One region of the Undibacterium sp. TC9W genome, then DNA from elsewhere that is predicted to be linked to it. Evidence: predicted binding sites of a transcription regulator. Region 1 holds the regulator's gene; each other region holds the start of a gene.

Region 1 (9,884 bases):
CGCCTGCGCCAAACCAAGACCAGTACGCAAGGCAACGCTGGTGGAATTGCCAAATGCCCTTGCCAGCGCCGCGATCAATACCAGTTTTAACAACACAGGCCCGGTCAGCAGCAACAGCACCAGCCAGAATTGTTCATACACCAGCCGCACATTGAGCAACATGCCCACGGTAATAAAGAACAGCCCCAGCAAGACATCGCGGAAGGGTTTAATATCTTCTTCCACCTGATGGCGGTATTCAGTCTCCGAGATCAGCATGCCGGCGACAAAGGCACCGAGTGCCATCGACAAGCCGGCTTTCTCGGTTAGCCAGGCAGCGCCAAGCGTAATGAACAAGAGATTCAACATGAACAACTCTTGCGAGCGCCGCTTGACGACGATGTGGAACCAGGCACGCATGAGTTTTTGCCCGACCACCAGCAGCAATACCAGCACCACCGCCGCCTTGCCACTCGCCAGTGCCAGGGTTTTGCCCAGGTCCGGTGACTTGGATGCCAGCGCCGGAACCAGGATCAGCAGCGGTACCACGGCCAGATCCTGAAACAACAGCACGCTGATGATCTGCCTGCCATGCAGGCTTTCGAGCTCCAGCCTCTCCGTGAGCATTTTCGAGACGATAGCGGTGGAAGACATGGCCAATGCGCCACCAAGGGCGAATGAGGCTTCCCAACTGATCTGGAAAATGCCAGGCAACCAGCGGCTGGCTATCCAGCCAAATACCATGCTGGTCAGTATCGTGACCAGTACCTGTGCCATGCCCAGGCCAAATACGGCCTTGCGCATGGCCATGAGTTTGGACAGCGAGAACTCCAGTCCTATCGAAAACATCAGGAAGACCACGCCAAATTCGGCCAGTTCATGGGTCACGGCACTGTCTTCTGCCATGCCAAAACCGTGCGGGCCTACGAAGATGCCAACCACCAGATAACCCAGCATGGGCGGCAGTTGCAACATACGGAATGCGACTACGCCCAATACGGCAGCAGCCAGCAATAAAAGTGTGGTGTCCAGACCTGTCATGTCGCCTATTATTGCCGATTTATCGCCTTGTCATCCTGCTTTTGGGCAAACATAATTCATTACGTTACAACTGGCAAAGTTTTTGCTTTGCGGATTTCGTTTATACTTCTGGCATGAATGAACTGAATGCACCTTTAACTTTTACACAACAACCCACGACAGATGCGGCTGTAGCAGCACAACGCGCCCTGAAACTGGCTTGTGAAACCCTGCAAATCGAGTCTGACGCCCTGCTTGCCCTGCAAAAACGCCTGGGTAATGGCGATGCCGCCGGCTTTGCGCAAGCGGTCAGTATGTTGTTGGCATGCCACGGTAGGGTTGTGGTTTCTGGCATAGGTAAATCTGGCCATATTGCGCGCAAGATCTCGGCCACCTTTGCCTCAACAGGTACGCCCTCGTTTTTTGTCCATCCGGCTGAGGCTGCGCATGGCGATCTGGGCATGGTCACTTCGCAAGATGTGTTTATTGCGATCTCGTATTCTGGCGAAGCGTCTGAGCTGATGTCCATCCTGCCCATCATCAAGCGCCTTGGTGTGAAGCTGATTGCCATGACCGGCAACCCCGAATCCAGCCTCGGCAAGTTGGCTGATATCCACCTGAACCTGCATGTGGATAAGGAAGCCTGCCCGCTGAACCTGGCACCGACTGCCAGCACCACAGTGACGCTGGCGCTGGGCGATGCATTGGCGGTGGCGGTACTGGACGCGCGTGGCTTTAGAGAAGAAGACTTTGCCCGCTCGCACCCCGGTGGCTCGCTTGGTCGCCGTCTGCTGACACACGTCAGAGACGTCATGCGCACCAACGAAGACATTCCGCAGGTTGGGCCAGAAACCAGCCTGAAAACTGCGCTGCTGGAAATTACCAAAAAAGGTATGGCGATGACCGCCGTGGTGGATGAGCAGCAACATGTGCTGGGTATCTTCACCGATGGTGACTTGCGCCGCCTGATGGATGGCACGCGCGACTTTACCCAGTTGCGTATTGCCGATGTCATGAACCACGCGCCGCGACGCATACGCCCGGAACAATTGGCTGTCGAAGCCGTCGAAGTCATGGAAACTTACCGCATCAACCAGTTGCTGGTCGCTGACGACAGCGGCAAGCTGGTGGGTGCCTTGCATATCCATGACCTGACCAGGGCCAAGGTGATCTGATGAATAATTCTGTAGATTCTGTAGAAAGAGCCAGCAAAGTCCGGCTCATGATTTTTGATGTCGATGGCATACTGACTGATGGCAGTCTGTACTTTGGGCCAGACGGCGAAATGATGAAATGCTTTAATGTGCTGGATGGGCAAGGCATCAAGCTCTTGCAGCAGGCCGGCATTATCACGGCCATCATCAGCGCGCGGCAATCGGCCATCGTCAGCAAGCGTGCGGCTGATCTTGGCATCAGCCATGTCAGCCAGGGTATCCATGACAAGAAGAGTGCATTTCTTGAACTACTGGCGAAGCTGGATATCCCTGCTGAACACTGCGGCTTTATCGGTGATGACGTGATTGATTTACCGATACTGACCAGGGTTGGCTTTGCAGCCAGCGTACCAAATGCCCATGCTGAAGTACAACAACGTGTGCAGTACATCACCAGGGGCAGTGGCGGCCAGGGTGCTGCACGCGAAGTCTGCGACTTCATCCTGCGTGCACAAGGTAAATATGAACATGCTTTACAAGCATATCTGACATGAAACCCCAAATGACCATAGACCGCTTCCGCATCTGGCTAGCCGTAATCCTGCTGGGCGTGATCACCATGGGCACCATCTGGGTCATGGAAGTCATACGTCGCCATGCCGATGATGAGCAAAGCCGTACTTCTGCCAGGTCAGCACCGGATTACTATGTCGAGAAATTCAATTTCATCCGGCTGTCAAACAATGGCAAGGCCAATTACCATATCACGGGTGACAGCCTGGTGCATTTGCCGCGGACTGACAATATAGAAATCAAGCATCCGCAGATCAACAGCTTTGATCAGGGCAGGCCTCCCCTGCACCTGCGTGCTGAACTCGCAGTTGTATCGCAAAAATCTTCACTGACCACACCCAAGCGCGAGCATGATGAGGTTCACTTGCATGACAATGTCAGCATGGAGAGACCTGAGGGCCTGAGTTCACAATTTGTGCGTGTGGAGTCTGATTATCTTTTGCTCTTGCCGGACGAAGACATCGTTAAAACCGACAAACCGGTTTCAATTACGACTGGCAAACTGCATTCAACTGCAACTGGCATGATTGCCAATAATTCAACCCAAGGCCTGGAATTGCTGAGCAAGGTTTACATTCAACTCAAGAAACGTGAACCCGCTCCCAAAACCGGGAATAAATAAGCAAGAAAGCGAATATGCACATGATCAAAACATCATTTAGCGTCACACGCTTGATCAGCCTGGCCTGCCTGGGCCTGGCCTGTGTTTCTGCAAATGCAGAAAAAGCCGACAGTAATAAAGAGACCATCATCAAAGCCGGTTACGGCATCAGTGATGGCAAAGCCAGCGTCAGCAGATTATCCAAGGGTGTGTCCCTGGTGCGTGGCACCCTGACCGTCACTTCTGAGAGTGCTGTCGTGACCGAAGCCCCGAATGGTGATCAGTTTGTTGTTCTGACAGGTGGCAGTGGCCGCAAAGTCACCTTCCGCCAGAAACGCGATGGTGGCCCTGATCTGTGGGTAGATGGCGAAGCTGACCGTGCTGAATACAACCAGAGTACAGAAATCGTCAAATTCATTTCCAAGGCCAAGGTACGCTACCTCGAAGGCAAGCGCGTCACCCAGGAACAGGAAGGTGAATACCTGTCATATGACAGCAAGAATGATGTTTTTGTTGGCACGAATTCGACCAGTGGCCAGCATGTAGATGGCTCAGGCAATATCACCATCACCTTGCAACCAAAACCAGAAAAACAGGCTAAATAAGATGACAGCACAGTCAAGCAGCACCTTGCTTGTCAAGGGCTTGCAAAAGCGCTACGGTGCGCGCCAGGTGGTGCGCGATGTTTCCTTGCTCTTGAAAAGCGGCGAGGTCGTGGGTTTGCTGGGGCCGAATGGCGCAGGCAAGACCACTTCGTTTTACATGATCGTTGGCCTGGTACCTTCCGACGCCGGGGATATCACGATTGATGATGTGAATATTTCGCAACTGCCTATTCACGAGCGCGCCGTACTGGGTTTGTCTTACCTGCCACAGGAAGCTTCGGTATTTCGCAAGCTGACGGTAGAAGACAATATCCGTGCCGTCCTCGAATTGCAAAAAGACAGCGAAGGGAAATATCTCGGTGCCAAGAAAATTGAGCAAAGGCTCAATGCTCTGCTGGCAGATTTGCAGATAGAAAAAATACGTGAAAGCCAGGCGCTGTCACTGTCAGGTGGCGAACGCCGCCGCGTCGAAATTGCCCGTGCACTGGCGACCAATCCACGCTTTGTCTTGCTGGATGAACCCTTTGCCGGTGTTGACCCTATCGCCGTCATTGAAATCCAGCGCATCGTGCGCTTCCTCAAGGAGCGCGGCATAGGTGTGCTGATCACCGATCATAATGTGCGCGAAACCCTGGGCATCTGCGATCACGCCTATATCATCAACCAGGGCGCGGTACTTGCCAGCGGCAAGCCTGACGACATCATACAAAATGAATCTGTACGTCGCGTTTATCTCGGAGAACACTTCCGGATGTGACGGGAATCATCATGAAACAAAGCCTGCAACTACGTACCTCACAACATCTGGCCTTAACGCCGCAATTGCAGCAATCAATACGATTATTGCAGTTATCCACTTTGGAATTGCATCAGGAGCTGGAGACGCTGCTGACTGATAACCCCATGTTGGAACGTGTCGATGATCCCCTCGATCACGCCGTACGCCTGCTGGCCGACGGTGCCATCAATACCAGCAGTACTTCTACCGATGCCGGCATGGAAGCACCGGCAGCAAGAGAAGACAGTGACAGGTCAGCAGAACCGGCTGCCGCAGATGCAGAAACCGTCATCAGCAATGACAGCACCACCTCCAGCGAAGAAGACTGGGGCTTTGATGATGTACAGCATGGCAGCAAATCTGGCGATGATGAGGATGGCCGCCCGCAGCTGGGTGCTGCTCATATCACCTTGCGCGAGCACTTGCTGGAACAGATGCGCCTGAACCTGCGCGAACCGCGTGACCGTGCTCTGGTCGAGTTGATGATCGATGCGCTCGACAATAACGGTTACCTGACCGAAACATTAGATGAAATACATGCCAGTTTGCCACTGGAGCTGTGCGTAGAACCAGAAGAGCTGGCATTTGCGCTGAACATGCTGCAAAGCTTTGACCCGGCAGGTGTCGGTGCGCGCAGCCCGTCTGAATGCCTGGCCTTGCAAATCAGGCGTTTACCAAAAGTTGCTTTCGTCATACGCAGGCTGGCATTGCAAATTGTTGAAACACAACTGGCTTTATTTGCACAAAGAGATTTCACCAAACTCAAGAAAATCTTCGATTGCGATGACGAAGATTTGCGCGATGCACAAACTGTCATCCGCCAGTGCAAACCGCGCCCCGGCCTGGCCTTTGCTGCGGATGAATCTGACTATGTTGTACCCGATGTGATCGTCAGAAAATCCGGCAACGGCTGGCAAGTCATGCTGAATCAGGATGTCATGCCCAGGCTGCGAGTCAGCAGCATGTATGCCAACATCATGAAGCAAAACCGTGGTGAAGCTGGCATGGGCGCACAATTGCAGGAAGCACGCTGGCTTATCAAGAATATGCGGCAGCGTTTTGAGACTATATTGCGCGTTGCACAAGCCATAGTCGAAAGGCAACGCAATTTTTTCACCCACGGTGCTGTTGCAATGCGCCCCCTTGTTTTGCGCGAAATTGCTGATACACTAGGATTACACGAGAGCACTATCTCACGTGTAACAACCCAAAAATACATGTTGACCCCACATGGCATGTTTGAGTTGAAGTACTTTTTCGGCAGCCATGTCGCGACGGAAACAGGGGGTGAAGCATCTTCCACCGCGATACGTGCACTCATCAAGCAGTTGATAGGAGCAGAAGACCAGAAAAGCCCACTCTCTGATAGCAAAATTGCAGACATGCTGGGTGAACAGGGCATGGTAATTGCCCGACGGACAGTTGCCAAATACCGTGAAGCCCTCAAAATCCCCCCAGTCAGTTTGCGTAAATCTTTGTAAGCAGTCCTTGTAATCACGGTTTGAATTGCTATATATGATTTAGCTCAAGGCAAATAAATGCTGAGAGCGTATCGTTATAGCAAGCAACATCACTATAGGAGCACAGTATGAATCTCACCATCAGTGGACATCACGTCGAAGTAACTCCTGCAATTCGTGAATATGTACATACCAAACTAGAACGTATCAGGCGGCATTTCGACCAGGTCATTGATATCGCCGTCATCCTGACGGTGGACAAGCTCCGGGAAAAGGATAAACGACACAAAGCTGACATTAATTTGCATATCAGCGGTAAAGATATCCACGTTGAAAGTCTGGCGCATGATCTGTATGCAGCCATTGATGCACTGGTAGATAAACTTGATCGCCAGGTCATCAAGCATAAAGATAAAATGCAAGACCATCAGCACGACGCCATCAAGCACATACCTGATCCGGCATCGGCTTCATAAGACCCCAGTCCTTGCCCGAACAGGGTTGCGGACATCCAAAACAAGGACGCTAGAAGGCGTCCTTTTTGTTGGGTGAATGGTTTCTTTGTACGGCTGGTTTTTGATGCTTTAAATTTCAAATAAATAGTTTACTTTTATTACTACTTGTCACGTCCATCGCTCAAAAAGCTGCGAATTAGTTGATTCACGGCATTTTTATTAACGTCATTCCAGCGTGCTTTTAGCTGGAATCCAGTGACGTTCGCTGTATGCCATGGTGCTTGTTACAAGTGGCGCTTTGACTAAAGCGATTGCCCTCCGTGGATACAAGCCGGGTCTCGTCCCGGCAGCCGAAATACTTTCTTTGCGTCGCCAAAGTAAGTATTCAAAGAAAGGCGACCCAGGCGTAGCCGCCCCTACGGGGTGCCCATTTGTGCAGTACAAAAAATGGGAAGATCCGAAACTCGCCTGCGGCTCAAACAGCGGCTCTTCTTTTTCCATTTTCTGTACTGCACAAATGGCGGCTACACATGGGAACTGCGAAAAGTCAAAAGCAACCGCAACGTCAAACTCAACAGCAACAGCAACCCAAAAAGTCAAACCTAACAGCAACGAACATGCCGCCCTTACGCTATTTCCTCATAAACATATACACCCCGTGACTACCAAGCCTGACAAAGTTAAAATAGCAGCTTCATCCCCTACCCTGCATAGTCAACATTATGAGCGAATTTGTACTTACCTCCGTCAAGAACAATATAGGCTACATCACTCTCGACAGGCACAAAGCACTCAACTCGCTGTCTCTCGATATGGTAAGAGCAATGACGACGACCTTGCTGGCCTGGCAGGATGATCAGAATGTGCGTGCGGTGTTTATCCACAGCAGCAGTGAAAAGGCATTTTGCGCGGGTGGTGATATCCGTTTCTTCTATGACGTCGGAACGGCCACACCCAAAGGTGACTCTGCCCTGCTGGAAGATTTTTTCACCGAAGAATATGCCTTAAATCATTTAATCCATTTCTACCCAAAACCTTATATCGCCCTGATGAATGGCGTGGTCATGGGTGGTGGCATGGGTATCGCGCAGGCGGGTGAAGATTGCCGTTTGCGCATCGTCACTGAGCGTACCAAGATGGCCATGCCGGAAGTGAATATCGGTCTGTTCCCGGATGTAGGTGGCGGTTATTTCCTGTCACGTACTGAAGGCGAAATCGGTACTTACCTAGGGCTGACTGGCGAGATCATTACCGCCGCTGATGCCATCTATGCAGGCTTGGCGGATGTCTATATACCTACTGCAGAAATACCTGCAGTGATGAACTTAATCAGTGAAAGCACGGCCACGGACCTGCGCCAGGCGATACGCGATTTCGCGGCAACTTTTGCAGACCAGGCAAAACCAGATACCAGCAAACTGGCTGCACAACACGCCGCCATCAATGGCATCTTCGCGGGCAATAGTGTCATTGCCATCTGTGAAAAACTACAGCAAGACAACAGCGAATTCGCTCAACAAACACTGGCCACCATGCAAAAACGTTCGCCATTGCTGATGTCAGTCACGCTAGAACAACTACGCCGCAGTAAAGACATGACAGTATCAGCCTGCCTGCGCATGGAAAGAAACATGGTACGCCATTGCTTCAAGCATGGCGAAGTGCTGGAAGGTGTGCGTGCTCTGGTAGTGGACAAAGACAATACACCACGCTGGTCACCTGCCACTTTGGCTGAAGTGACAGCAGAACAAGTGACAGGATTCTTTGCAGAAGCCTGGCCTGCTCATGCGCATCCTTTGCGGTATTTAGAAGGGTAATTGCAAGGATGACCGATCAAAGCTTTGATCAATCGTAGCTCACGAAATTTGCACGAAGGTCGCGATGACGTTGTTTTTGATTTTCCGCAGTTCCCATGTGTAGACGGCGTTTGTGCAGTACAGAAAATGGATTAAGAAGAGCCGCTGTCTGAGGTGTAGCAGGGGTTTCGTGCAGCATGCTGCACGCCTGCGTAACGGCAATCGCTTGCAAGCGATTGTGCGCCCTGCAAGGGGAGCGAGTTTCGGGCCTTCCCATTTTTTGTACTGCACAAACGGGAACCCCCTTTAGGGGGCGACTACGCCTGGGTCGCCTTCTTTGGCTTACTTTTCTTGGCGAGACAAGAAAAGTGAGTAGCTGTCGGGCTACCCCCGACCTGCAATCGTTAATAACGTGTACACGTATTTGAAAACAGATACGTAAAGCACTACGAATTTGAAATTAATATACCTAACAGTAGGCAACAAACGCCACTAGATTCCTGCCAAAACCACGCAGGAATGACGTCATTATGTGTGCCGTAAATTTCAAAGCTGGTGGCTTCTGATAAGCGCGTATCACTTCAACTCAAACGCCTTCTTATCCCCCTTAAACCACCCCGCCAACCCCGCAATAAACTCTTGCGCCCCATTCCTGTCCCCAGTCCTCAAACCATGACTGGCCCCAGGAAATTCCACGAACTGAAAATCTTTTTCCGGATGCTTCAAAAAGTAATCCCGCAATGCACGCCCTGATTCTATCGGCACACTCTCATCCTTCTCACCCATTGCTGCCACCATGGGAATGCCCAGGTTCGCATACACGCTCAGAGGATCATTAAACAGATGCCCAGACCAATACGCGTATGTATGTCCAAAAAACTCTTTCTTGAGGCTCTTGCCGTCTTTCTTGATGTCTGCATAGACGTGTAAAAAATAGTCACGCGAAAACGGTTTTGCATAAGGTTCCACACCGCGGTCTGCAAAGATCAGAAATTCTTCACTCTGCGACAAACCACCACTTCCTGCGGTCGCCAGCCAGCCTATTTTATGACTGTCCCTGGCAATATAAGGAGCGACAGCTCCGCCTTCAGAAAAGCCTAAAACTGCAATAGACCGTGCAGGCATTTTTTGAAGCTCAGGCTGCAGCGCCAAGAATTTCAAATGATCTGACAATCGCTTATAAAGCTGATCTGCTGCCTGAAATTCTGCTGAGCACTTGCTGCCATCGGCATTTTTGGCAACGCCAGGTTTTTCCAGGTAATAGACATTGACCGTTCCGGAATAGCGTTCGAAAAACATGGGCAAACGAACTGCAAAATCATCGCATCCAGAACCGCTGACCAGCAATACAGGATGGCCAGATGTAGTCGCAGCCGGATCAGATAAATGATAATAGCGCCTTTGCTTGCCATCGATTTTTATGCTGTGTTCTTGCAGTACAGGTGCAGCCATCACGGAAGCAC
Region 2 (9,884 bases), on a different contig from region 1:
AATGACGTCGCCAGGTTGTATCTTGCTGCCATCAATAATTTTGGATTTTTCGACCGCGCCGACAGCAAAGCCAGCCAGGTCGTATTCGCCATCGGGATACATGGATGGCATTTCAGCAGTTTCGCCACCAATCAGGGCGCAACCAGCCTGTTCGCAACCAAAGGCCACGCCCTTGATGACATCAGTTGCCGTGGCAACATCAAGCTTGCCGCAGGCAAAATAGTCGAGGAAGAACAGCGGCTCTGCGCCTTGTACCAGGATGTCATTGACACTCATGGCGACCAGGTCGATACCAACGGTGTCATGTTTGTTGAGGTGGAAAGCCAGTTTCAACTTGGTGCCGACGCCATCGGTGCCGGAGACCAGGACAGGTTCCTTGTATTTTTTGCTGACTTCAAACATGGCGCCAAAACCGCCTATGCCCGCCATGACACCTTCGCGCATGGTGCGCTTGGCAAAGGGTTTGATGGCATCAACCAGCGCATCGCCGGCAACCATATCGACACCAGCGTCGGCGTAAGAGAGAGAAACAGGGGTAGAAGTGCTCATGATATTCGGCAATAGGGGCAGGAGGCGGTAAAATAGAGAAATTGCCAGAAAAGTCCGGCAAAACCGCTATTTTAACAAATTGACCGCGTATATTGACCGCAAATACGCTGTATTTTGGGCCAGGCAGCAAATTCGATAACTTCTTGACTACTATTTAGCCAAAAACATGCCATTTTCTTTTACGTCGGAGCAAAAACAATCCATGCTGTGGCTGGCCGTGGCAATTGCGCTACTGAGCTTGCTGTCGCTGCTGGGCCCGGTGCTGATGCCTTTTATCGTCGCCAGCATATTGTCTTATGTGCTGACACCCTGGGTCGATAAGCTGTGCGCCCTGCGTATCAAGAAATTTGGCCTGCCGCGCTCGGTTGCTGCCACCCTGGTCATTGTGATTTTGATAGCTGCTGTGCTGGCGATGTTACTGATCATGATCCCTATTTTGCAAAAAGAATTGCCTCAATTACAAGATCAGATACCGCGCTTCTTTAATAAGCTCGATGAAATACTGTCGCCCCTGCTCAATGAATTTGGTATCAAGGTACGTCTCGACAGCAATGGCATCAAGTCTTTGCTGACGGAGCAAATATCCACCAGTGGCGAAGCCATAGGCAAGGCCGTGCTCAATTCTGTCCGTGTCGGTGGTACTGCCGTTCTGGGCATGGTTGCCAATTTGTTGCTAATCCCTATCGTCTTGTTTTATCTGTTGATGGACTGGCATTCACTGATCAAGCGCCTGAGCCACTTTATCCCGCGCCGCTTTGTCAATAACGTGGCCCATGCGGTTGAAGAAGTCGATGATATCCTGGCGCAATATCTGCGCGGGCAAATCCTGGTGATGATCGTGCTGGCTGTGTATTACTCGGTGGCACTGAGCATTGCCCGCTTTGACCTGGCTTTGCCAGTGGGCATTATCACTGGCTTTTTGGTGTTCATCCCTTACCTGGGTTTTGGATTGGGACTGGTATTGGCAGTGATCGGTGCTATTCTGCAATTTGATGGATTTAGTGGCCTGATATCGGTCGCCATCATCTACGGCATAGGCCAGGTTGTAGAATCGTTTTACCTGACACCACGCCTGGTGGGCGAGCGTATAGGCCTGCACCCGTTGACGGTGATTTTCGCCTTGATGGCATTCGGAGAGTTATTTGGTTTTATCGGCATCCTGATTGCGCTGCCAGCATCCGCCGTTATCTCGGTCGCCGTCAAACATATACGCACGTCTTACCTGAACAGTCCTTTTTATAGCCAGACATGAGGCAATTATTACTCGACCTGGACGCGCAAAAGCTGCCGTCCCTCGCCACCTTTGTGGTGGGGCAAAATGCTGAGCTGGCACAATTGCTGGGCATGTTTGACCAGCGCATTACCAGTCAGTATGGCGAGCGCTCTGTGTATATCTGGGGTGAGCCAGGGGCGGGCAAGACGCATTTGCTGCATGCACTGGCAGCAGATACCACCGCCCGCTATATCCCGGCTGACGCGCCAGAATCTGCCTTTGACTTTACTGACGGTGTCAGCCTCTACCTGCTCGACGATTGCGACCAATTGTCGCCGCTGAACCAGATTGCCGCCTTCAATCTGTTCAATGAAGCACGTGCACGTGGCGGTTTTTTGATTGGCGCAGGCAACCGCCCGCCGATGATTTTGAATGTACGTGACGACTTGCGCACCCGCTTTGGCTGGGGCCTGATCTACCAGGTACATGGCCTGACTGACGAAGACAAGATAGCTGCTCTGGAAAAAGCGGCCCAGGCGCGCGGCATACAGATATCCCCCGGCGTGTTACCCTATCTGATTACCCATTACCGTCGTGATATGAGTACGCTAAGCAATATCCTCGACCAGCTGGACCATTATTCTTTGGTGACCAAGCGCCCCATCACCCTGCCTCTGCTGCGCGAACTGATGTTGCAGCAACAGCAGGACCCTGAAAACACGACAGAATAGTATGCGCAATATCGCCTTATTTGATCTTGACCACACCCTGATCCCCATCGATTCTGATTTTGAATGGGGCCAGTTCCTGTGTCGCGTCGGTGCTGTTGATGCCGACGAATTTGCCCGCCGCAATGCAGAGTTTTTTACGCAATACCAGGCTGGCACGCTGGACCCGGTTGAGTACCTGGAATTTGCGCTTGGTACACTGGCGCAATTCCCGCGTACCAAACTGGATGACTTACACCAACAATTCATGCAGGAAGTCATCAATCCTGCGCTGTTGCCTGCTGCCTACGACCTGATCAAGAAGCACCAGGACCAGGACGACCTGATCGCCATCATCACTGCCACCAACCGTTTTGTAACAGCCCCCATCGCCGTTGCGCTGGGTGTACAGCATTTGATGGCGGCAGAACCTGAGCTGGATGCTGCAGGCAACATCACCGGCAAGCTGCTGGGTGTGCCCAGCTCAGGCCCTGGCAAGGTCGTACATCTGCAAGACTGGCTGGTAAAGCAAGACGTGACACCGCTGAGGCAGCTTAGCGACTTTCACCATAGTTATTTTTACAGCGATTCGCAAAATGATATACCGCTGCTGGAACGCGTCAGCCATCCTGTCGCAACCAATCCCAATGCCAAATTAAGTGCCCATGCACTGGCAAAAGGTTGGCCTCAACTTCACCTGTTTGACAAGCAATGATCAAGAAATTTATTCGCAAAATACTGGGCGTAAAAAACAAGAGCGATGCCGCCAGCGCCAACCAAAAGCCAACTGTGCTGAATCATAAAGACCATGGCATAGACCCGCAAATGGTGTCCGCGAATGCCATACGCATCACCCAGACCCTGCAAGAGAATGGCTTCAAGGCCTTTGTCGTCGGTGGTGCAGTGCGCGACTTGCTGACGGGTGTCAAACCCAAGGACTTCGACATTGCCACCAATGCCACGCCTGAACAGGTCAAGCGCCTGTTCCGCCGCGCCTTTATCATAGGCCGCCGCTTCCAGATCGTGCATGTCATGTTTGGGCAGGACTTGCTTGAAGTGACCACCTTCCGCGGGTCTGCAACCGATGGTGCGCCCAAGGATGAACATGGCCGCGTGCTGCGCGACAATACCTTTGGCGAACAATATGAAGATGCCGCCCGCCGCGACTTTACCGTGAATGCCATGTACTACGACCCGGCATCCCAGATAGTGCTCGACTATCACGGCGGCATGAAAGACATCAAAAAGAAAACCCTGCGCATCATCGGCGTGCCAGAAGCCCGTTACCGCGAAGACCCGGTACGCATGCTACGCGTAGTGCGCTTTGCCGCAAAACTGAACTTCACGATAGATGCCGCCACCCGCGCACCCATCGCGGTCATGGCGCCGCTGATCAACAATGTGCCTGCAGCGCGCGTCTTTGATGAAACTCTTAAGCTGCTGACTAGCGGCCATGCCATGGCATGCCTGCAGCAACTGCGCAAAGAAGGTCTGCACCATGGCCTGATGCCCTTGCTGGACGTGGTGCTGGAGCAACCCCTGGGCGAAAAATTTGTCACCCTGGCGCTGGCCAATACCGATGCACGCGTACAACAAGGCAAGCCAGTTTCACCAGGCTTTTTGTTTGCATCCCTGTTATGGCACCAGGTCGTGGAAAAATGGGAAGCCTATAAAGCCGCTGGCGAATTCCCCATCCCTGCCCTGCACCTGGCAGCCGATGATGTCTTGAATACACAAACCGATGCCCTGGCGATACAACGCAAGATAGGCTCCGACATGCGCGACATCTGGGCCATGCAACCCCGCTTTGAAAAACGCGCAGGCAAAACCCCCTACAAAGTGCTCGAACATCCGCGCCTGCGCGCAGGTTATGACTTCTTGCTGCTGCGTTGCGCCTCGGGCGAGATCGATGAAGAAATCGGTGAATGGTGGACAGACTTCATGGAAGGCGACAGCGCTGAACGTGAGCAACTGATCAACAGCAAACCCAAGACAGCCGAAGCTGGCGCAAAAAAACGCAAGCCCCGCCGCCGCGCCCCACGCAAAGCAGCCGCTGCAGCCGAATGAGCATGCAAGTAAATTTGCAGGTTTTTATCGGCATAGGTGCCAACCTCGGTGACGCCGCGGCCACCGTCAGCAAAGCGATCGCCGCGCTGGCGCAATTGCCAGACACCACTCTCGTGGCGCGGTCTGCCCTGTTTGGCAGTGCACCCATAGATTCTAGCGGTGACGATTACGTCAATGCAGTCGCTGAACTCTCGACCAGCCTGAGTGCCGCCGACTTGCTGCAACACCTTCAAGCCATAGAACTGGCGCACGGCCGCGAGCGCCCCTACCGCAATGCACCACGTACCCTGGACCTGGATTTGCTCTTGTATGGCGATGAAGAAATCAATACGACCGACTTGCAAATCCCCCATCCGCGCATGACAGAACGCGCTTTTGTGCTGCTGCCCCTGCTGCTACTGTCTGCCGATATCAACATCCCCGGCAAAGGCCGCGCACAAGACTATGTCGCCGCGGTGGCTAAGCAACGCATACAAGAATTACCCATTACCTGAACGCCTGACCAGGCGATAAGCGAGGCCCTATGCAAATCCCCATCATTGTGCAAACCACAGGCTTGCTGATACTCTCCAACGTCTTCATGACGGTAGCCTGGTATGGCCATCTGAAAAGCCTGTCCAGCAAAGCCTGGTGGGTAGCCGCCTTTATCAGCTGGGGCATCGCCCTGTTCGAATACCTGCTGCAAGTGCCCGCCAACAGAATAGGCTACACTGCCTACAGTCTGGCCCAGCTAAAGATATTACAGGAAGCCCTGACCCTGATCGTCTTCGTGCCCTTTGCCATGTTTTATATGGGCCAGCCATTCAAGCTTGATTATGTGTGGGCAGGCTTGTGTTTAGTGGGCGCAGTTTATTTTATCTTTAGAAGTTAAAACAATAAGTAGATCAAAACTGGACAAATGGTAAATCAATCCATGTTCTACTTTTGATGTTGCTTTTGAATTTGTAGTTGCTTTTGAATTTGTAGTTGCTTTTGAATTTGCAGTTGCTTTTGAATTTGCAGTTGCTTTTGACGCTGCTGTTGTTTTTGACCTTCATCCGCTTGGGACGAAGCCATTTGTGTAGCGCAGAAAATGGATAAGAAATGGCCGATGTTTGAGCAAAGCGAGTTGCGGACATTTCCCATTTTTTGCGCTGCATAAATGGGTACTCCCGCAGGGAGCGAGTCTGCGGTCGCCTTTCTTTGAATACTTTCTTTGGCGAAGCAAAGAAAGTATTTCGGCCGCCGGGACGACACCCGGCCTGGTCGATCAACAGCAATAGAATTCAAGAAGCAAGCACAATAAAGAATACAAAAAATAAATTTGAGGATGTAGGTGGAGACAAAATCGCTGTCAAAAAAAACCAAATGACAGCATCACCTCTGGAGAAAAAGAATGGCTGAATATTTGCAAGACCGTAAAGCAGTAAGCATTCCTGGCTTGATCGCAATGCGTGAAAAGGGTGAAAAAATCACCATGCTCACCGCGTACGATGCCAGCTTCGCTTCCCTCATGGACCGTTGCGGCGTCGAGATTTTGCTCATCGGTGATTCCCTTGGCATGGTATGCCAGGGACATGACTCCACCCTGCCAGTGACACTGCAAGATGTGGCCTATCACACTGCGGCAGTAGCACGCGGTAACCAGAAGGCACTGGTCGTGGCCGACATGCCCTTTGGCACGTATGCGACACCGGAAGCCGCTTTCAACAACGCCGTGCAACTGATGCAGGCGGGCGCACAGATGGTCAAGCTCGAAGGCGGCCACTGGCTGGCACCGACCATCAAGTTCCTGACAGAACGCGCGATACCGGTCTGCGCCCACCTGGGGCTGACACCACAATCCGTGCATCAGCTAGGTGGCTACAAGGTACAAGGCAAGACCGACGCCTCCGCCAACCTGCTCAAAGCTGAAGCCCTGGCCGTACAGGAAGCCGGTGCAACGTTGCTGGTGCTGGAAGCGATACCTGCCAGCCTGGGCAAGGACGTCACAGATTCCCTGCACATCCCCACCATAGGCATAGGCGCAGGCGTCGATTGCTCAGGCCAGGTACTCGTCATGCACGACCTGCTGGGCGTGTTCCCTGGCCGCAAAGCCCGCTTCGTGAAAAACTTCATGGAAGGCCAGACCAGTATTGATGCCGCGGTACAGGCTTATGTGGCAGCGGTAAAGGATAAATCTTTCCCGGCGCTGGAGCATAGTTTCTGAATCTGGTTTGCCATTTTGGCTTTGGCAGCCTGATTAGAATTCTGGCTGCCAGAGCTATCTATCGTATCGACCAGTACTCTGGCCAGCAATATGCATCAGGCATGTACACTATATTTACCGACTTTCAGCACGCCAATCTTCTATCCATTTCAAATATTGATGTCTTAGTTTAACGAAGCTTTCAAGATCCCAATTCTCTTCAACCGGGATTGGCTTCATATCTTGAACTAATTTTCTATCAACCAGAAATTCATTCCAAGACAATTGCTGCGGCAATCTCTCATCAAACAACAATATATGCTTTATGTTATCCACGACATAAAGCATTGCTGAAATGTCCGAAACTGAGCCTAGCATTGCAGGTTTATCATTTAACACATCATCAAACCATTTAATAAAATCAAGGCACTTTTGATTAGTCATATTATTTAAAGACGCAAGAATTTGAATGTGATTTTCTTAATTGAGCCCAGTATTTGTAGTCGCGATGAAATATCTGGACAGGTAAATATCTCCGCTCTTTCAACTAGGATCGCCATAAGGCGACAGTGCAATTATTTGTTTTTCCTCATGAAACTCACCATCAGCTAATTTCCAGACATAGCTCTCAGTCCCATCTTCATGGTCTGCGTGAAATATCCCTGTCAGATTGATACTTATCTCGTCTTCTGAATATTTTATTTCTTTCGACAGCGTTTTTAATTGATCTCGTATGTAGCCTAGACGCTGAATGCGGATATCCGCACCGTAAAAAATATAATGCGTCCAATTGATATGCGTATCTGGAATCACCCATCCCTGGTTATACATTTCGGCAAGCTCAGCGTCAAATCCGTAGTCCTCTGCTCTGGCAATGAAAGATGAAATGACTTCCTTGATTTGAGGAACACTCTCTTCATGACATGCGATCCAGCCTCTTACGCTAATGTATGTTCCCATGTTTGTTGTCCCAGTATATAGGTTGAACCATGATAAAAATAAGTATTGTACTATTGTCAGCTAAACCAGCTTACCAGCGTGCGAAAGCAAGACACATGCAAACGTCACCGCTTGATCGCAACAAAAAAACCACGCTACGGTTAGCCACAGTGTTATCTGGCACGTTTCTTGATATGCTGTATTGGAACCGTAACCACGAGACTAGAACATGGCCAAGTTTTTCAATGAAATGCATGCCTATGATGCCGCTGTAAATGGTGGCGCGGGCGGAGAATTGACGCGGGAACATTACCGTGAGTTTTGCAACTGGCTGGCACAACAGCCTGCCGAACGATTGAAACGCAAGCGGGCCGAGGCTGACCTGAGCTTTCGACGGGTGGGCATTACCTTTGCGGTGTATGGCGACGATGCGGGTACTGAGCGGCTGATCCCGTTTGACATTATCCCGCGCATTATTCATGCGGGTGAATGGGCGCAGCTGCAAAAGGGCCTGGCGCAGCGGGTGCAGGCGCTGAACATGTTTATTCATGATATTTATCACGACCAGAATATCATCAAGGCGGGCATCATCCCTGCCGAGCAAATCTATAAAAATGCCCAATATCGCCCTGAAATGCAGGGTATTTCAGTCGCTTCTGATATTTATGCCCATATTGCGGGTGTGGATATTGTGCGGGCTGGCGAGGGTGAATTCTACGTACTGGAAGATAATTTGCGGGTGCCGTCTGGCGTGTCTTACATGCTGGAAGACCGCAAGATGATGATGCGGCTTTTTCCTGAGCTGTTTGCACGTAACAAGATTGCGCCGGTTGATCATTATCCTGACATGTTGCTGGATAACCTGCGCTCTGTCGCGCCCATGGGTGTGGATAACCCTACCGTGGTAGTCATGACGCCGGGCATGTATAACTCGGCTTATTTCGAACATGCCTTCCTCGCTCAGCAGATGGGTGTTGAGCTGGTAGAAGGCAAGGACTTGTTTGTCAATGACAATGCGGTCTTCATGCGCACCACGCGTGGGCCAAAACGGGTGGACGTGATTTACCGCCGTATTGATGATGATTTTCTTGATCCGCTGGCTTTCCGGCCTGATTCTTCCCTGGGTGTGCCGGGCTTGCTGTCGGTGTATCGTGCTGGACGCGTAACGCTGGCGAATGCGATAGGCACGGGCGTCGCGGATGATAAATCGATCTACCCATTCGTGCCGGACATGATCAGGTTTTACCTGACGGAAGAACCGATATTGAATAACGTGCCAACTTACCAGTGCCGCAAGCCAGATGACCTGTCTTATACCCTGGCAAATCTGGACGATCTGGTGGTCAAGGAAGTACATGGTGCAGGTGGTTACGGCATGCTGGTGGGTCCGGCTTCAACCAAGGCACAGATAGAAGATTTCCGTCAGCGTTTGCTGGCCAAGCCTGATGGTTATATTGCCCAGCCTACGCTGGCATTGTCAGCCTGCCCCACCTTTGTTGAAAGCGGCATCGCCCCGCGCCATATTGATTTGCGCCCCTTTGTCTTGTCTGGCAAAACGATCTCCATGGTGCCTGGCGGCTTGACGCGGGTGGCCTTGCAGGAAGGTTCGCTGGTGGTGAATTCTTCACAGGGTGGCGGGACCAAAGATACCTGGATATTAGAAAATTAAATCAGGAGAAATACCATGCTGAGCCGTACCGCTGATCATTTGTTCTGGATGGCGCGCTATACCGAGCGCGCAGAAAATACTGCCCGTATGCTGGATGTAAACATCCAGACTTCGATGTTGCCACAGTCTGCTGAGGATGCTGAGCGTGGCTGGCGTGCCATGCTGGGCATCTCTGAATTGCAGTCTGCCTTTGACCATCAATATGGTTTGCTGACGAAAAAGGATGTGCTGGACTTCATGGTCCGGGACCCGATGAACCCGTCGTCCATCGCGTCCTGTCTGAAGGAGGCGCGTGAGAATGCCCGCGCCGTGCGCGGTACGCTGACGACCGAGGTATGGGAAACCCAGAATGCGACCTGGCTGGATATGCAGGACAGGCTGTCGGACACGATACTGGAAAACGACCCCAGCCAGTTTTTTGAATGGGTCAAGTATCGCTCTCACCTGTCACGTGGCGTGACACTGGGCACCATGCTCAAGGACGAGGCGGTACATTTCATCCGCCTTGGTACCTTTATAGAACGTGCCGACAATACGGCAAGGATACTGGATGTGAAGTTCCATGGTGCCAAG
Region 3 (9,884 bases), on a different contig from region 1:
CAGGCAGATTCTTCAGACACCCGCGCCAAGGGAGGTACCGGCCTTGGCCTGGCCATATCCCAGGCCATCATGCGGCAAATGCATGGCGACATAGGCTATTACATGGCGCAGGATGCCGCCCATGACACTGTGCAGCCAGGTGGCGAGGGCCAGGATGTCTTGCATACTGGCACACATTTTTATATAGACCTGCCCCTGCATACAGAAGGCAATGGCGGGCTGGAATTACCTACGCCAAACCCAGATCCCTTGCCTTGACACCGGCAAATACCTGATCAAGCTGGTTTGCGTTCAAGCCATAGATGCGGCCAAACAAGCCGCCCAGCACGGCACGGTATTCGTTGAGCACAGGGTAATCACGGTTCTGGAACAGTTTGCCCGCTTCCAGTGCAATCTGTTCACCAGCAACCTGCCCACCCTTGATGCCGCCGCCCAATACCCAATATACGCTGCCATGGCCATGGTCGGTACCATGCTTGCCGTTTTCACGGAAGGTACGGCCAAACTCACTGATGACCACTACCGTGGTATTGCGCCAGTTGTCGCCCATTTCCTTGCGATAAGCTGCCAGGCCACGCCCCAGTTCTTCAAACTTGACCGCCAGGGTGCCGCTGGAACCACCCTGGTTGACATGGGTATCCCAGCCACCGACATCAATAAAGCCTAGCGCATATTTTTCGCGCATGAGTCTGGCTATTCTTTGTGCTTCCAGCTCAAAACCCTTGGTCGAAATCGCATTGCGGTTGGCGCTGTTCATTTCTTCCTGCATTTCACGGGCGACTTCATCCCGCATGGCAAAACCATCCCTGACTGCCTGCGAGAGGCTGGTGTCGGCATACATTTGCAGGATCAGGTCGCGCTGGCGCTGATCAATATTATTCTTGCTGACATTGCGCAGCGCCGTATTGGCAATATGGGCGCTACCCTGCATGGCCAGTGGCAACTGGTCAGTGAAGGACATGGCGGTCATCTTGCCATTATTGCCCAGCACCTTGGCCAGCCGGTTCATGAAGCCGGAATGGAAATTCCTGCTGCCATTCAAGGGCTGGCCCATTTCTATGCTGTCCTGGGTTTCAAAATGGCTGCGCGTCAGGTCCTCGGTACCGGCAAACGGAATGAAGGCAGCTTCACCCTGCTGGAACATAGTATAAATCGTCTCGCGCAAGGCCGGGTGCAGGCCCCAGTCAGCATTCAGGGCGAGGGCTGCATCCGGTGTTGAACCTGGTCTGGCAATCGCGATATTGGGTCGCGATTCATAATAAAAATTGCTCGATGTCGGTATCAGCAGGTTACTGGCATCATAGCCACCGCGCAAAAAGACCAGCAGCAGGCGGTTTTGTGTGGCAGGTGCAGCCATGACCTGGCTGGATATGCCCAGCATGGCAGTCGATGGCAGCAAGGCCAGTGCTTTCAATAAGTCTCGGCGTTTCATGTCTGTTTCTCCGTGAGAATTAGCGGCGCATCATTTCAGGCGAGGCGAGGAACAAGGCATTCCACTCCTGCGGTGTACTTGCCTGGCTCAACGCAGTTTGCGTGGCCGGGCTGAATTGCTTGCTCCAGTTTTTCACATAGCCCGAAGTTGCCAGCGCCGGTGGCGGTGGCTTAGGTGCAGCCGGTGCCGCAGGTGTTGTTGCCTGCGCTGTTGCTGGTACTGGTATTGCAGATGCTGCAGGTGCCGGTGACATTGCCGATGCTGGCATTACGGGCGCTTGCATGCCGCTTACAGCAACTGGCGGTGTCATCATCGATGCTACTGGCATAGCTGCCGCCGCTGTAGCAGATGGCGCTGGCGTATCGACTTTGAACAAACCAGGGTTGCCATTCGCGAGTGACCTGGCAATATCAAAGCGCACTGTCATCTGACCCGAGCTGGCCCAGGCGCTTTCATCAAGTGCGTAACCATCCGGTGTCTGCCGGCCGTTCAGTTGCTGGCCCATCATATTCAGCCAGTTCAGCATGGGGCCGGTATTGACGATGGTATTGCCGTCATAGGCGAGGCGTACCGAGGCCAGCATATAGTGCATCGGGTCCTTGAATTTCTTGCCCAGCGAGGCGACGAATTCCTGGCTGTCAAACATGGTACGCAGGGTCGCCGGGATATCGCCATCGGTTTGCAGGAAGCGCTGTGCCATCTTCTCTACCAGGTCTTTTGATGGGTTGTCCGCCACAAAGAACTGCGCGAGTTTCTGGCTCACATAACGCGCCGTGGCAGGTTGCCTGGACAACATCAGCAAGACATCATCAAGTTCGGCAATGCCGCGTCCCTTGATGGTTTGCCCTAGAATTTGCTTGTCACCAAAATCATGGCGCTGCGGCTGGAATTCAAACATGCCTTTCCTGACATACAGCTTTTCCTGTTCAGGTTTCATGCGCGGCGCATCCTTGTTCAGGCTGACACCGACACCGGTGAGCACCCTGGCCAGCTCCTGCACATCTTTCTGGCTGTAACCACCATTAACACCCATGGTGTGCAATTCCATCAATTCGCGCGCATAGTTTTCATTGAGGCGGTTGACAGCATTGTATTCATTGTCAAGATAACGCAGCATGGCCGGATGCATGACCGTCGCGCGCAGCAAGTCACGGAAATTGCCAAGGGCATTCGGGCGTATCGCCTGCTCTTCAAAATCACCGAGCATCGCCCGTATATTGTGCTTGCCGCTATGGATATTGAAATGATTCATCCAGAACCAGCTCATCTGTTCCTGCAACTGGTTGGAAGAGTAAATGTCACGCAGCAGGGCCCGGTTGGCGGCTTCCCTGGCCAGGCGTGTCATTTCCTGCTGGTATTCCTTGCGCAGCGTGTCGTCCGTACCTTTTTGCTGTTCAGAGGCAACGCGACGTGCTTCCAGGTCACGCATGGTATCCATGAAAGGCTGACGCGAAATGGTCATCGCATCGACCTGCGCCTGTATCGCAGCAGGCAGGGTGGCATTGCGCCCGCGCAACTGCTGGTCAAGGTAACGGTCCGGGCCCAAGGTCTGCATGGCCTGCAATGTGGATGGATTGCTGCCCCAGCTCAGACGGTTCAACAAGGCTTCTGGCGCCACTGCGGCTTTGCTCAGCGTATTGCCTACCGGCGGCAGTTTGCTGTTATCCGTTGCCTGTTGCTGGGAAGTGGTGCTACAGGCACTCAGCAAGACCAGCACGCTGGCAGCCAGGGCATGTTGCAAATTCAGTCGGGTCGTCATTTCGCTCTGCCTTTTCCGTTGACATCCATCTATAACGCATCAATCGATAAACCGTGATACGCAGTATATGTATATTTACCCACATTTTCGTAACGCGCTGTAACAAAAATACGGGCCTGTCAACTGCAAGATAAGGAACAGGTTTGCCTGTTTGGAAAGCAAGCCTGCTTGTGAAGCCGGGCTGATGAGATGGTTTGTAATCAGGCGGGATAGGGGCTGGGGTCAGGCCAGGTCCAGATCATCGCCATCAAAATAATTGTCATCCGCAAATGCAGACTCTGAAGGAGTAGCATCAGCCAGAGGAGATGCGTGGGCAGTGCTGTCAGTATTAGAATTGGTGGCGCTGGTGTTGCTAGGATTGCTGGTATTGCCTGTATCAAAATAACCGGGGATCAAATCACCACCGCCCTGGTTGAGCTGCGCAGCGGCATTGTCAGTACTGGCTGCATGATGCTGGCCACCCATCAAATGCCCTATGCCCTGGAATAGAAAGGCACCCGCAGCAACACCTGCCGCAGTGGCTGCCACCGTACCCAGTACATTGCCAGCGCCACCACCAAAAAAGCCTGACGCCGGTGCCGCCACAGGCGCTGCTGCATTCATATAACTTGCCGGGAGAGGCGGTGGCAATGCTTGCCCACTGACGCTGTAGCTGGCCGCAGGCTGGGCACGGCTGCTGGCACTATTGCCCCAGCCTGTCGTCGCAGGGTCGAGGAAGTTGCCTGCCGGTGCCGGGTTTCTTTGCGCCTGCACATCACGCAACTGGGTTTGCAGGCTGGCAATTTGCTGGTTCGCATTGGACAAAGCCTGATCCAGCAACAAGGCTCGCTGTACCAGCAGATAATGTGCATCTGGCTGCTTGCTGACGGCCTCATTGATCATCGCCAGCGCCTGCGCATCTTTATTGCTGTCTTGCACTTTCACTAATTGGTCGAGAAAATTCTGTAAAACCTGGATTTCTTGCGGGGACATGATCAACTCCTGTTGAGAGATACATTAATGCTGTCCCCTATCTGGTCATGGCAATGATAATTTCAATGCCGTGGCCGGCTTTACTGATCCCGGAGTGCACGCCGGTACTGGATAGCCTCGGCCACATGTGGCGTGACGATATGGGCTGAACCAGCCAGGTCGGCTATCGTGCGGGCGACTTTCAAGACGCGGTGATAGGCGCGGGCTGACCAGTTGAGCTTGGTCATGGCATTGCGCAAGAGCTGCCCGGCTTGTGCATCCGGTTGGCAGTGCAGGTCAATTTCTGTGGTCGATAACAGGTTATTTGCTTTGCCCTGGCGCTGTTGTTGTCGCTCAAAAGCAGTTTCTACCCTTGCATGTATGCTGGCACTGGCCTCACCATCGGCCTGCTTGAGCAAGTCCGCATGTGGCAGTGCGCCGACTTGTATCTGCATGTCTATGCGGTCCAGCAGAGGGCCGGATATCCTGTCCTGGTAACGGGCGATGATGTCCGGTGTACAACGGCATTTGCCATTGCTGTGCCCGAAGTAGCCGCAAGGACATGGGTTCATGGCAGCTATTAATTGAAAGCGTGCCGGGAAATCAGCCTGACGCGCCGCGCGTGAGATGGTAATATGGCCAGATTCCAGCGGTTCACGTAAAACTTCCAGCACTTTTCTATCGAACTCGGGTAATTCGTCGAGGAAAAGGACGCCACGATGAGCCAGAGAAATCTCGCCTGGACGCGGTGTTCCACCTCCACCTACTAATGCAACCGCAGATGCTGTGTGATGCGGTGCCCTGTAGGGTCTCGCCTTCCATTTTTCTATGGAAAAACCGGAAGTCAGGGACTGTACTGCTGCGGATTCCAGTGCTTCCTGATCAGTCATGGTTGGCAAGATGCCGGGGAAGCGGGCTGCCAGCATCGATTTACCGGTGCCAGGCGGCCCCATCAGAAGTACCGAATGGGAGCCTGCGGCAGCTACTTCAAGTGCGCGTTTTGCCTGTAACTGACCTTTGACTTCCGCAAAGTCAGCATATGTCGGGCGACTGGGTCTGGAGGCTGGATGGTGACGCGCCAGTCTTTGTTCGCCATCGACACCAGCGAAGTGAGCGCATACCTGTAGCAGCGAATCAGCGGGATAAATCGCCGCATCGCTGACCAGCGCCGCTTCATCGGCGTTCGCGCGTGGCAAAATGAAGGCGGGTTCCTGTGCCGAGTGCTGCTGGCTTTTGCAGATCGCAAACGTCATTGCCAGTGCGCCGCGTATCGGCCGCAGTTCGCCTGACAGTGATAACTCTCCGGCAAACTCATATTGTTCCAGTGCATCTCCAGGGATCTGCCCGGATGCCGCCAGAATACCCAGCGCGATAGGCAAATCGAAGCGGCCAGATTCCTTCGGCAAATCTGCTGGCGCCAAATTCACTGTGATGCGCTTGTTCGGGAACTCAAAGCGGGCATTTTGCAGGGCAGCCCTGACCCTGTCCTTGGATTCCTTGACTTCGGTTTCGGGCAGGCCAACGATAGTGAAGGCGGGCAGGCCATTGGCCAGATGCACTTCCACAGTCACCTGTGGCGCATCCATGCCATTCAGGGCGCGGCTTTTAAGTACGGCTAAGGACATGCGGTCTGCGGTTTAGTTGTCTTTTTTTAGTCGGCTTTTGGTGGTGCTTCGAGCGCGGCCACGCGTGCCTCCAGGGCTTCGAGCTTTGCGCGCGTCTTAGCCAGCACTTGTGCCTGGATATCAAATTCTTCTCGCGTCACCAGGTCCAGCTTGGAAAAACCCTGGCTCATCATGGCCTTGACATTCTTTTCTATGTCCTTGGCTGGCGAGTTTTCGATTGCCTGGCTGATCTTGGCCTGCATGTCATTAAAGAAATTTTGCTTGTCCATTTTTATCCTCTATCTTGTAAATGCACATCTTTGGTGCAAATCATGCGTTACCACTTTTTTGTGCGAATTTGTTCTTGCCCGCAATTGGTGCGTAAAGCTGTTTTTTTGCTTGCAAATTTACCTATGTGGCAATGATAGCGCATCTTGCCCAAGCTGCTACTGGTATTGCAGCGCAATATAAAAATCAGGCTGGGCTCAGGGTTTATCGGGCTGTACGCATATTAATACACTCTGGGCGCCGTGCCTTGTCTCCAATCTATTGATGGGGAGATCCTGGTTGGCACGACTCCTGCTAACAGAGAAGGGAAATAAGAATTTAAGAGTTTGCCTGATGCAAGCAGTGGGTATGCAAATGGTCATAAGTATCTATGCGTGCCGCTATGAGCTGAACACAGATTCTGTCCAGGGTTCAATCTAATCAAATCTTAATCAATAGGGGGAAGCGCAATGAAAAAACTAGTAATCGCCGCTGCTGTAGTCACAACATTCTTTGGTGGTTTTGCCCAGGCAGAAGATGCCAAGCCAGAAGCTAAGCCAGACAATGAGGTCAGCTTCAATATTGGTGTGGTCAGCGAATACCGCTATCGTGCAATTGCGCAATCGCGTCTTGATCCTGCTTTGCAGGGAGGTGCAGATTACGTGCACAACCCCAGTGGCTTTTATGCTGGCACATGGTTATCTACGATTAAATGGACCAAGGATGCAGGCGGTGGTGGCGATCTTGAATGGGATATCTATGCCGGTAAAAAAGGCGAAATCACCAAGGATGTATCTTATGACGTCGGCGTCCTGACTTACATATACCCTTCCAATGGTCTGAACAAGGTAGCTGGTTTTGCTGATGCCAACACGACAGAAATCTACGGCCAGGTAGGCATGGGCCCAGCTTATATCAAGTATTCACACTCCGTCACTAACCTGTTCGGCTTTGTCGACAGCAAGAACAGTGGTTACCTGGACCTGGGTGCAAACATTGAGTTGCCTGAGGGTTATACGCTGGCCCTGCATGCTGGCCACCAAACAGTCAAGAACAATGGTGCCTATTCTTATTCCGATTGGAAAATCGGTGTGAATAAAGAGTTTTTTGGTGTGAATTTTGGTATCGCAGCGCTGGGTACGAATGCTGAGAAAAAACTGTATGTCACACCAGCAGGCAAGTTCACAGGCAAAACGACACTGGTATTGTCAGCAGTTAAAACATTTTAAAAAAAACGAGGCGAGCATGAAACTGATTACCGCAATTATCAAGCCTTTTAAGCTGGATGAGGTCCGCGAGGCTTTATCTACCATAGGCGTACAAGGGATTACCGTGACCGAGGTGAAGGGCTTTGGTCGTCAGAAAGGTCACACCGAACTGTACCGTGGTGCCGAGTATGTAGTTGATTTCCTGCCCAAGACAAAAATTGAAGCTGCCGTGGATGATGCGATAGTTGATCGCGCCATCGAAGCAATAGAAACCGCAGCCCGTACCGGCAAGATCGGTGACGGCAAGATTTTTGTCTATGACTTGCAACAAGTTGTGCGTATCCGTACCGGTGAAACCGGTAACGACGCACTCTGATAGCTAACCAGGGAGTTCACATGAAAAAACTGTTGAAGAACATGCTGGCGGGGGCTGCTTTGCTGGTCACTGTCGGTTTCACCTCTGTCGCGTCGGCGCAGGATGCATCGGCCAAAGCTGAACCTGCGGCAGCTTCTGCTGCCTCAGTTACTGCGACGGCCAGCGCTTCTGCACCTGCAGCGGCTCCGGCTTCTGCTGCTGTGGTGGCGCCTGCTTCTGCCCCGGCAGCGGCGGCTGAACCTGCGGCAGCCAGTGCTGCCGCCGCACCTGCACCAACGCCAAATAAAGGCGACACTGCCTGGATGATGGTTGCTACTTTGTTGGTCATCCTGATGACCATACCTGGCCTGGCACTGTTCTACGGCGGCCTGGTCCGTTCCAAGAACATGCTGTCCATCCTGATGCAGGTCTTCATGATCTTCGCCGTGATTATTGTTCTGTGGTGTATCTATGGTTATTCACTGGCATTTACTGAAGGCGGCAGGTTCATCGGTTCGTTTGACCGTCTGTTCTTGAAAGGTATCTGGGACCCAGCCAAGGCAACATTTGCTACGGCAGCGACGTTCAGTAAAGGCGTGGTAATTCCTGAGTTTGCCTATGTAGCTTTCCAGGCGACATTTGCAGCCATCACTTGCGGTCTGATCATCGGTGCTTTTGCAGAGCGTGCAAAATTCACTGCTGTACTGCTGTTCGTGGTCTTGTGGTTCACGTTCAGCTACCTGCCTATTGCTCACATGGTCTGGTTCTGGACTGGTCCTGATGCGATCAAGGATGCAGCAACCCTGGCGACAGAAACTGCCAAAGCTGGTTTCCTGTTCCAAAAAGGCGCGCTGGACTTCGCTGGTGGCACCGTCGTGCATATCAATGCCGCGGTCGCTGGTCTGGTCGGTGCTTACCTGATAGGCAAACGTGTAGGCTATGGTAAAGAATCCATGGCACCTCACTCCCTGACAATGACGATGATAGGTGCGTCGCTGTTGTGGGTGGGCTGGTTTGGTTTCAATGCGGGTTCCGCGCTGGAAGCAGGCGATGTCGCAGCACTGGCGTTCATCAATACTTTGCTGGCAACGGCTGCAGCAACTGTGTCATGGGTATTTGGTGAGTGGATGTCCAAAGGCAAGCCTTCCATGCTGGGTGGTGCATCTGGTGCGGTAGCCGGTTTGGTCGCGATTACACCAGCTTGCGGTTTCGTCGGACCTATGGGTGCGCTGGTCATCGGCTTGCTGGCAGGTATCGTCTGTCTGTGGGGTGTCAATGGCCTCAAACGCCTGCTGGGTGCAGATGACTCCCTTGACGTCTTCGGTGTGCATGGCGTCGGCGGTATCCTGGGTGCTTTGCTGACTGGTGTGTTTGCTGCACCATCCCTCGGCGGCCAAGGTATATTCGACTATGTCACCAACAAAATGTCGGCTGATCCTTACGACATCTTCGGTCAGGTTATGACACAGGCGACTGCAGTCGGCACGACCATCATCTGGTCAGGCGTCGTGTCCTTCGTGGCTTACAAACTGGTTGATCTGGTGGTTGGTCTGCGTGTGCCAGAAGATGAAGAACGTGAAGGTCTGGACATCACCAGCCATGGTGAGTCTGCTTACCATTCATGATTCGGTCCTTGATCTGAACGCGATCTGAGTAACAAGTTTTGCCCAGCCTGTATCTGATACTTCGATCAGGCTGGGGCAGTAAAGAGTATCCAAAGGTGTACCGTCAGTACCGTAATCAGAGCTTGCTGTACTGAACTTGACAGGCTGTTTTGCATAACGCAAAACAGCCTTTTTTTATCTGGCGGCGAGTCTATATCTGAACATCTGCACAAGCACGGGCCAAAAAAATACGCCACCCGCAGGTGGCGTATTTCTTAAAACGGTTTGTCAACTGAGGAGATATCCGTCAGCTTATTTTGCTTCAGGGGCAAATTTATTGGCGGGTACCAGCAGCCACAAGCGTGCAAAGTCAGCAGAGCCATCACTGCCTTTAACGGATTTCAGGATTTCAGCCGCCTTGTCGCGCTTGCCAGCTTTGAGGTAAGCCATGCCCAGATGCAGCTTGGCTTCTTCAGGATATTTCAGGCCACCTTTGGCGATACCTTGTTCCATCAGTGTCAGGCCTTTATCGTATTGGCCGTTAACAATATAGTTGTAACCAATGTTAACCAAGCCTATACCGGTCTTGGCATTCTTGGCGGCTGCTTCACCGGCATCGAGGCTCTTGATGTCGTCAGCAGCCTGTTTGTTGACGCGGTCACGCAATTGTTTTTGCTTGGCTGCTTCTTTTCCCGTGCCCAGTA

What was found. Region 1 encodes sigma-54, which starts transcription at its own class of promoters, with help from an activator protein. Its sites were predicted from a motif close to TGGCANGNAANCTGCTTT; they were not measured.
Region 2: a site for sigma-54 is predicted at 7,821-7,838, ahead of ACO0LN_RS21420 (circularly permuted type 2 ATP-grasp protein). Genes of this name have one in related genera too.
Region 3: a site for sigma-54 is predicted at 6,315-6,332, ahead of ACO0LN_RS14210 (TorF family putative porin). Genes of this name have one in related genera too.

The regions. Positions count from the first base shown of each region.
Region 1 covers NZ_JBMPPJ010000013.1:52,030-61,913, reverse strand. Annotated here, with positions in the region: gene ACO0LN_RS18540 (monovalent cation:proton antiporter-2 (CPA2) family protein) at 1-1,020, opposite strand, end outside; gene ACO0LN_RS18535 (KpsF/GutQ family sugar-phosphate isomerase) at 1,134-2,174, shown strand; gene ACO0LN_RS18530 (KdsC family phosphatase) at 2,174-2,707, shown strand; gene lptC (LPS export ABC transporter periplasmic protein LptC) at 2,704-3,348, shown strand; gene ACO0LN_RS18520 (LptA/OstA family protein) at 3,369-3,932, shown strand; gene lptB (LPS export ABC transporter ATP-binding protein) at 3,934-4,689, shown strand; gene ACO0LN_RS18510 (RNA polymerase factor sigma-54) at 4,701-6,191, shown strand; gene hpf (ribosome hibernation-promoting factor, HPF/YfiA family) at 6,299-6,646, shown strand; gene ACO0LN_RS18500 (enoyl-CoA hydratase/isomerase family protein) at 7,348-8,442, shown strand; gene ACO0LN_RS18495 (alpha/beta hydrolase family protein) at 8,998-9,720, opposite strand.
Region 2 covers NZ_JBMPPJ010000017.1:26,625-36,508, reverse strand. Annotated here, with positions in the region: gene purM (phosphoribosylformylglycinamidine cyclo-ligase) at 1-549, opposite strand, end outside; gene ACO0LN_RS21470 (AI-2E family transporter) at 716-1,801, shown strand; gene hda (DnaA regulatory inactivator Hda) at 1,798-2,493, shown strand; gene ACO0LN_RS21460 (HAD family hydrolase) at 2,495-3,184, shown strand; gene pcnB (polynucleotide adenylyltransferase PcnB) at 3,181-4,536, shown strand; gene folK (2-amino-4-hydroxy-6-hydroxymethyldihydropteridine diphosphokinase) at 4,533-5,030, shown strand; gene ACO0LN_RS21445 (DMT family protein) at 5,060-5,407, shown strand; gene ACO0LN_RS21440 (hypothetical protein) at 5,455-5,805, opposite strand; gene panB (3-methyl-2-oxobutanoate hydroxymethyltransferase) at 5,912-6,724, shown strand; gene ACO0LN_RS21430 (hypothetical protein) at 6,839-7,147, opposite strand; gene ACO0LN_RS21425 (hypothetical protein) at 7,247-7,663, opposite strand; gene ACO0LN_RS21420 (circularly permuted type 2 ATP-grasp protein) at 7,872-9,311, shown strand; gene ACO0LN_RS21415 (alpha-E domain-containing protein) at 9,327-9,884, shown strand, end outside.
Region 3 covers NZ_JBMPPJ010000008.1:245,706-255,589, reverse strand. Annotated here, with positions in the region: gene ACO0LN_RS14240 (ATP-binding protein) at 1-258, shown strand, start outside; gene ACO0LN_RS14235 (DUF1501 domain-containing protein) at 230-1,432, opposite strand; gene ACO0LN_RS14230 (DUF1800 domain-containing protein) at 1,452-3,191, opposite strand; gene ACO0LN_RS14225 (DUF2076 domain-containing protein) at 3,414-4,163, opposite strand; gene ACO0LN_RS14220 (YifB family Mg chelatase-like AAA ATPase) at 4,244-5,767, opposite strand; gene ACO0LN_RS14215 (accessory factor UbiK family protein) at 5,794-6,036, opposite strand; gene ACO0LN_RS14210 (TorF family putative porin) at 6,484-7,242, shown strand; gene ACO0LN_RS14205 (P-II family nitrogen regulator) at 7,259-7,597, shown strand; gene ACO0LN_RS14200 (ammonium transporter) at 7,618-9,201, shown strand; gene ACO0LN_RS14195 (tetratricopeptide repeat protein) at 9,493-9,884, opposite strand, start outside.